DNA from 3 places in the Citrobacter braakii genome. Region 2 is predicted to be linked to each of the others. Evidence: riboswitches for the same ligand, from Rfam matches in the RefSeq annotation. Region 2 holds a riboswitch; each other region holds the start of a gene.
What was found. Region 2 has a riboswitch for cobalamin ahead of GFC06_RS13270 (cobyrinate a,c-diamide synthase). Riboswitches for the same ligand answer to the same signal wherever they lie in the genome.

Region 1: another riboswitch for cobalamin. It lies ahead of GFC06_RS19335 (ABC transporter substrate-binding protein); the one in region 2 lies ahead of GFC06_RS13270 (cobyrinate a,c-diamide synthase).
Region 3: another riboswitch for cobalamin. It lies ahead of btuB (TonB-dependent vitamin B12 receptor BtuB); the one in region 2 lies ahead of GFC06_RS13270 (cobyrinate a,c-diamide synthase).

Annotation. Positions count from the first base shown of each region.
Region 1 is NZ_CP045771.1:4,082,723-4,084,996, reverse strand. Features, by position in the region: gene GFC06_RS19340 (FecCD family ABC transporter permease) at 1-102, opposite strand, end outside; gene GFC06_RS19335 (ABC transporter substrate-binding protein) at 169-1,224, opposite strand; cobalamin riboswitch at 1,446-1,669, opposite strand; gene GFC06_RS19330 (GNAT family N-acetyltransferase) at 1,897-2,274, opposite strand, start outside.
Region 2 is NZ_CP045771.1:2,872,721-2,874,994, reverse strand. Features, by position in the region: gene GFC06_RS13270 (cobyrinate a,c-diamide synthase) at 1-874, opposite strand, end outside; cobalamin riboswitch at 963-1,137, opposite strand; gene pocR (transcriptional regulator PocR) at 1,470-2,274, opposite strand, start outside.
Region 3 is NZ_CP045771.1:718,826-721,099, reverse strand. Features, by position in the region: gene trmA (tRNA (uridine(54)-C5)-methyltransferase TrmA) at 1-673, opposite strand, end outside; cobalamin riboswitch at 789-975, shown strand; gene btuB (TonB-dependent vitamin B12 receptor BtuB) at 1,041-2,274, shown strand, end outside.

The sequences.
Region 1 (2,274 bases), 1.2 Mb from region 2:
CAGCAGCACGCCACACATTAGCGCACTGACCCAAACGGCATGCCCACTGACTCTCACCGCAAGCTGACCAACAGCGCGACGCATCCTGCGTGAATCACTCATGATTATCTGCGTTCCTGAGTAACGGAGATGCGCTATACCGTGTGAGGATATAGCGCAAAACGTAGATTAATGAGCAGCCTGCGGATGTGCTAAGCCATATTCAACAAGGGCATCAGCCAGTTTTTCCACACCATCAATAGTTCTGATCCCGGCATTCATGGTCTGTACGTCAATGACCGGTAGATGGTTTTCCTTGACGGCAGGAACCAGTTTGGCGACAGGATCGGACTTGAGGTATTCCATCTTGACCTTCCAGTCATCCGCCGGGAAACGGCGACGGCTCATCTCACCGAGCACAATGAGTGAAGGATTCGCTTTTGCGATGGTTTCCCAACCCACCGTTGGCCACTCTTCAGCAGAATCAATCACATTCTTCACTCCCAGCGTTTGGGCGATCCATGCCGCCGGACCAAACTTCCCGGCAACGTAAGGGTCAAGCTGGAGGTCGGCGCTTGAGAACCAGAACACGGCGGAAACATTCTCATCCATTCCGGTAATTTTGTTTTTCGCTGCGGCTTCACGTGCTTTAAGGCTGGCAATCAGCGCCTCGCCTTTATCCTGAACATCGAAGATTTTCGCCAGATCGGCGACTTCCTGATACACCATGGCAATATCAAACATGCCCTTACGGACACCATCACCACCATCTTCGTTATCTTTCGCACAGTCAGCTGGCGCGGTGTAAACGGGAATTTTTAGTTCACTAAACTGTTCGTAAGAGGCAACCGTGCCAGCAGGGCCGATTTGCCACTCAAACTGACTGGCGATCAGATCCGGTTTTTTCGCCACGATCCCTTCAAAACTTGGAATATTTTGCGCGATAACGGCGACTTTTTCGTTTGCTGTTTTATAAGCCTCCAGTACCGGGCCAAACCACAGCGAAGTACCCACGACGCGATCGGCCAGCCCCAGTGAATAGAGAATCTCGGTACTGTTCTGACCCACCGTCGCCACGCGCGTTGGTGCCTGATTGAAGGTAATATCGCGGCCACAGTTTTTAATCGTCAGAGGATATTCGGTTTTTGCTGCCTCGGAAAAACCGGAAGTAAGCAGGAGAGCAGTCGTGCCAAAAATAGCCAGAAGCGTTTTTTTAGAGAAGTAAAAGGTAGAATTAGCGTGCATTATCATCGTCCCGTTGATGCCAGAATCTTAAGGTCTGGTCATGGCTTATTTCATTCCATATATCGGGAGGAGACATGAAGATAGATGACATTGAATCGTGAAATTTAAGAATGAAGATATGCAAAAAATGCAAATAAGCTTTACTCAGCCAAAATCTTATTCATAAATACACTACCGCTTGCGTCAAATAATTCATCCCATGGACCATCCCGTCCACTCAATGGCATATACCTTTGACAGCAGGTCTCCTGACTCACGGTAATCAGAATATCGGCCTTCCCATAAAGATGAACTTTACAGTGACCTGTGGTTTATGAGCCACACAGGGATATTCTGCATCCGCCTACAGTTGCGGGGGCAGTTATGGAATTGAATTGAATAATTCTCACCATATTCCTATTCATATACAAAAATGTAATGAAATGCTGTCGAAAGCGACTCTAGCGGCAATTGTTAACAAGGTCAACCATAGAGGGCAAGAGATGAAAGGCAGTGGTGTGGGGAAAAATACCCATTTAATACAGTGAGTTATGATTTTGTTGGTTACTGCGATGTTGTAAATGAAAATAGCAACAGGAAGCTAAATGAGAATTGGTTGATATTGATCAAATTACACGCATGCTGAAATTTCTGTGTATGAAACATATTGATCACCATCAAAAGTTCCGCATATCAGCGCTTGACACTTTTTTGTGTACTCTCCATATGTACCAATTGCCACTCATCCTGCATATCCATAATCACATTAAAATTGTTACGCAACCAGAAATAATACCCTCCGGGTAAAAAATGATGTGTGTGGAGATACAAAGTCTTATATTGATGTTTCTGACAGAATACCTCAGCTAAAGCAAACAACTGACTTCCGATCCCCTGTCTGCGGTAGCGCTCATCCACGTAGCAACGACAAATTTCCGCCGTTTCAGACAAGTTATAGCGACCACGTAGTTCAGTAATACGATCATCATATTGACATACCGCCAGTGTAGCGATTAATTCCTGGTTTTCACTCCACGCGCAAAGTAATGAATTCCTTTCCTGCAAGATATA
Region 2 (2,274 bases):
CGGGTAAACAGGTGTCGTGCAACGGACTAAAACGGACAATTTTAAGCCCCGTGCGCTCCAGTAGCGCAATGTTGTCCGGGTAGTAGAAATTGAACGCTTCGTCATCGGCGATGGCAAGCGTTAGCCCTGCTCCGGCGTCTGCGGCGGGCAGCGCTGGCCATTCACCCGCAGGAAGCGTGTCTAACTGGCTTAATCTCAGCAGCGCGTCGATATCAAGGGTTTGCTCCAGCGTCGCGGCAAACGCCTGCCACGGCTTCTGGTTGATAACCGACTCACGCGCGGTAACCAAACCCAGATGACGCTCAGGAAGCGCAACGCCTTCCATACGGGGAACGTAGCCTAAGACGGGTACAGCGCAGTAACGCTCAATCGCCACTTTCAGGAGCTGGTAATGCGTTTCGCTGTTAACCCGGTTAACAATAACGCCGGCAATATTCAGGGTTGGATCAAAATGCTGAAACCCCATTACCGTCGCGGCGATCGAGGTGGAAACGGCTTTGCCATCAACCAGTAGGATAATCGGACAGTCTAACTGTTTGGCCATCGCGGCGGTGCTGCAGTAGTTTGGGTCGGTGCCGTATCCATCATACAACCCCATAACGCCTTCAATAACGGCGATATCCGCATGTTGCATGTGCTCGCGAAATAAAGCATTCAGGGTGGGGACGGGAAGCATGAAGCTATCAAGATTGCGGGAAGCAGTGCCGCATACCGAGGTATGCCAGCCGGTATCAAGGTAATCGGGGCCTACTTTGCAAGGCTGGACGCGTAAACCGCGTTTTTTCAACAAGCTCAACAAGCCCAGCGTCACCGTGGTTTTACCACAGCCGCTTCCGGTACCTGCAAGAACAAAAGCGTGAAAATTGGCCGCCATACCCTGATCCTGTTCAGGGTGGTAGGGGTGTAAAGATACCCAGTCTCTCGACTGTATGCATCTGAACCACCCACTTCCCACCGAAGTTGTTGGTAGTCACTGACAGGCAGGTCTTCTGGCTTAGCGTCATCCTCACCCGTCCTTCCCAATCTTGCGATCAGTGGTCAATACGGGGTCGTCAGCATCACAGCAGCGGGGGCTGCGGGGGATTCTCACCCCCTTCCCTACCACAAATGTGGCAAACCTGTCAGTTCAAGAGCCTGATTAATTAAGCTCTCTGTTATGAGGTAAATTCACGACCTCATGACAATAATTCAATTTAATATCTTGCCGGGTTCATTCAACCAATTACCTGGCATAAACCCACTTATTCATATGCTCGCATTCTGAATGAAAGTGCCAACAAAGAATAAAGAAAGTCATTCACAGAGACACTGTATCTCATCACAAAAATAAAAACTGGTGCAGTTTATCCCTCTAATACTATTATTTTGTTGCGCTATGACAATTTATTGACTGCTGTCGCTACTTTTCATTTTATAATGACTGGCATAGCGCCCTATATCAAAAATCGGCAATAGCAAAATATTGCCATTTAAGCGGATTCGCCACGTGAAATGACATTTATTTGCTGGCGAAATGCCTGCGGCGTGACCTGATACGTTTGACGAAAAACTTTGCAAAAATAACTGGTTTGCGAAAATCCTAAATTACGCGCAATGCTGGCTATGCTCCAGTCACTGTGGCAAAGCAGCTCTTTTGCACTGGCCATTCGCTGCTGGTTTACCCATGCGTTAAAACCGATACCATGATATTTTTTGAACAATTTGCTGAAATAGTAAGGGCTAAGGTAAACATGAGAGGCGACATCCTCCAGACGCAATTCGTCTGATAAATGCGCATCAATATAGCGCAGTGCTTTTTTCATTTTGCTGTCATGAGGATTGGTGCTGCGGTTAGCGCGTACTGGCTCTGACTGCTGCGGGTTATCTTTGATAACCACAAAATTAAGTTGTTTCTTAAGGCAATTTTCTACGATGAGCTTCAGCAGATCCGCTGAGGCGATGACTCGCGAATAGTCCATTTCCGGTACATTACGAAACTCGTTGACCAGTTCGGGATCGGCTTGCCAGCGGTCATCTACATTCAGAATATCAACCAAACCAACATCGTTACTTAAGCGTACCTGGCCACAAAGTACAAACCCTACCAGGTGCCCCGCAATGACCAGCGGAATTGAGAAATCGGTAAGTCCGGCGTGACAGCGATAGATGCAGGGTTGATCGGATTTAGAGGCTTCCAGCCCTCCACAGCGATCGCTCATACGACAACGGGTACTGTGCTGAGGATGCTGACGCATCAACTGGCAAAAAGGGGTGAAATTAAAAAGCTCAGAAATT
Region 3 (2,274 bases), 2.2 Mb from region 2:
AGAAATTGCCATTGCCGCAGTACAGCTCAAGCAGGTCGCCTTTTGATCCCCTGGTGACATCAATCGCCCATTCCAGCATCTGAATATTCATGGCGGCATTCGGCTGGGTGAAGCTGTTCTCAACCTGGCGGTAGATAATCTCTTTACCCGCAACCGGCAAGCGTTCGTCAATGTAATCCTGGTCCAGCTCGATTTTGGTTTTGGTTGCCCGGCCAATCAGATGCACGTTCAGGTTTTGCGCCCGTAACGCATCCCGCAGCGCTTCAGCTTCCTGACGCCATTCATCATCCAGCTTTTTATGGTACAGCATCGATACCACCGCCTGATCGCTCAGGGTAGTGAGGTAATCAATCTGGAACAGTTTGTGGCGCAGGACGTGGTTGTTGCGAACGCCGTCGATCATTGCCGTCATCAGCGTGTTGATAAGCTCGCTGGCCGCCGGGAAACTGTCGACGCGGATACGGCTTTTGGTCTGGCTGTCGAACATGATGTGGTACAGATCATCCCCGTCATGCCACAGACGAAATTCCGCGCGCATACGGTAGTGGCTGACCGGCGAGCGAAACACTTCCGGAGCCTGTGCATAAAATGGCGTCATTAAGCTCTGCAGACGCACTACTTTTTCAGCTAACTGGGCGTCGTACTGTTCTGTCGGAAGGTGTTCGGGGGTCATGATGCGTCCTGAAAAATAAAAGTACGCGGGGATTGTAGGGATTGCTCAACAGATGTCCAGTCATTGATGATTTCCGATATTGTGATGCGCGGTCTGGACACCAGGTTGTAACAAACTGTAGCATCCGTTTTCCGGTCCAGTGAGTTAAAAGGGAATCCAGTGTGAATCTGGAGCTGACGCGCAGCGGTAAGGAAGGTAGGAGATGAGCGCACCTGGTGCAGACACTGCGGCTTGCCGTGGGAAGTCATCATCTCTTTAAGTTGCCTCCAAGCCCGAAGACCTGCCGGCTAACGTCGCATCTGGTTTTCATCATCGCGTACTATCGGTGGGACCTGCGGCATCCTTCTTATATTGTGGATGCTTTACAATGATTAAAAAATCGTTGCTGTGCACGGCGCTGTCCGTCACAGCATTTTCGGGTTGGGCGCAGGACACTAGCCCAGATACTCTCGTCGTCACTGCCAACCGTTTTCAGCAGCCTCGTAGCGCTGTACTTGCCCCTATCACCGTTGTTACGCGTCAGGATATCGATCGCTGGCAATCCACTTCCGTCAATGATGTGCTTCGCCGCCTGCCGGGCGTGGATATCGCCCAATACGGTGGTATGGGACAAAATTCGTCTATTTCTATCCGCGGCACCAATGCCAGCCATGTGCTGGTGTTGATTGACGGCGTGCGTCTGAACCTGGCAGGGGTTAGCGGCGCAGCCGATCTTAGCCAGTTCCCAGTCTCGTTAGTGCAACGTATCGAATACATTCGTGGGCCGCGTTCGGCGGTTTATGGTTCTGATGCGATTGGCGGTGTGGTGAATATCATTACCACGCGTGAAAAGCCGGGGACGGAACTCACTGCCGGTGTGGGGAGCAATGGGTATCAGAATTATGATGTCTCAACCCAACAACAGCTTGGCGAAAATACGCGCGTCACATTAATGGGCGATTATGCCTATACCAAAGGTTTTGATGTTGTCGCATACGGTAGCACTGGCTCTCAGGCTCAGCCCGACAAAGACGGTTTCTTAAGTAAGACGCTGTATGGCGCGCTGGAACATAACTTTTCCGATACATGGAGCGGGTTTGTTCGCGGCTACGGCTATGATAACCGAACAGATTATGACGCGTATTATTATCCTGGGACGCCGTTAGTGGATACCCGTCAGCTCTATAGCCAAAGCTGGGATGCCGGGCTGCGCTTTAATGGCGAGCTTATCCAGTCGCAACTGGTTTCCAGCTATAGCCATAGTAAAGATTACAACTATGATCCGGATTATGGCCGCTATGACTCCTCGGCCACACTGGATGATATGAAGCAATATAATGTTCAGTGGTCCAACAGTATGGTGCTTGGTCACGGTAACGTAGGCGCAGGTGTTGACTGGCAAAAGCAAACCACGACGCCTGGCACCGGGTATGTCACGGACGGTTACGATCAGCGTAATACGGGTCTCTACCTGACCGGGTTGCAGCAACTGGGCGACTTTACCTTTGAAGGTGCGGCGCGCAGTGATGATAACTCCGAGTTTGGCCGTCATGGCACATGGCAGACCAGCGCCGGATGGGAGTTTATTGAAGGCTATCGCTTTATTGCGTCCTACGGTACAT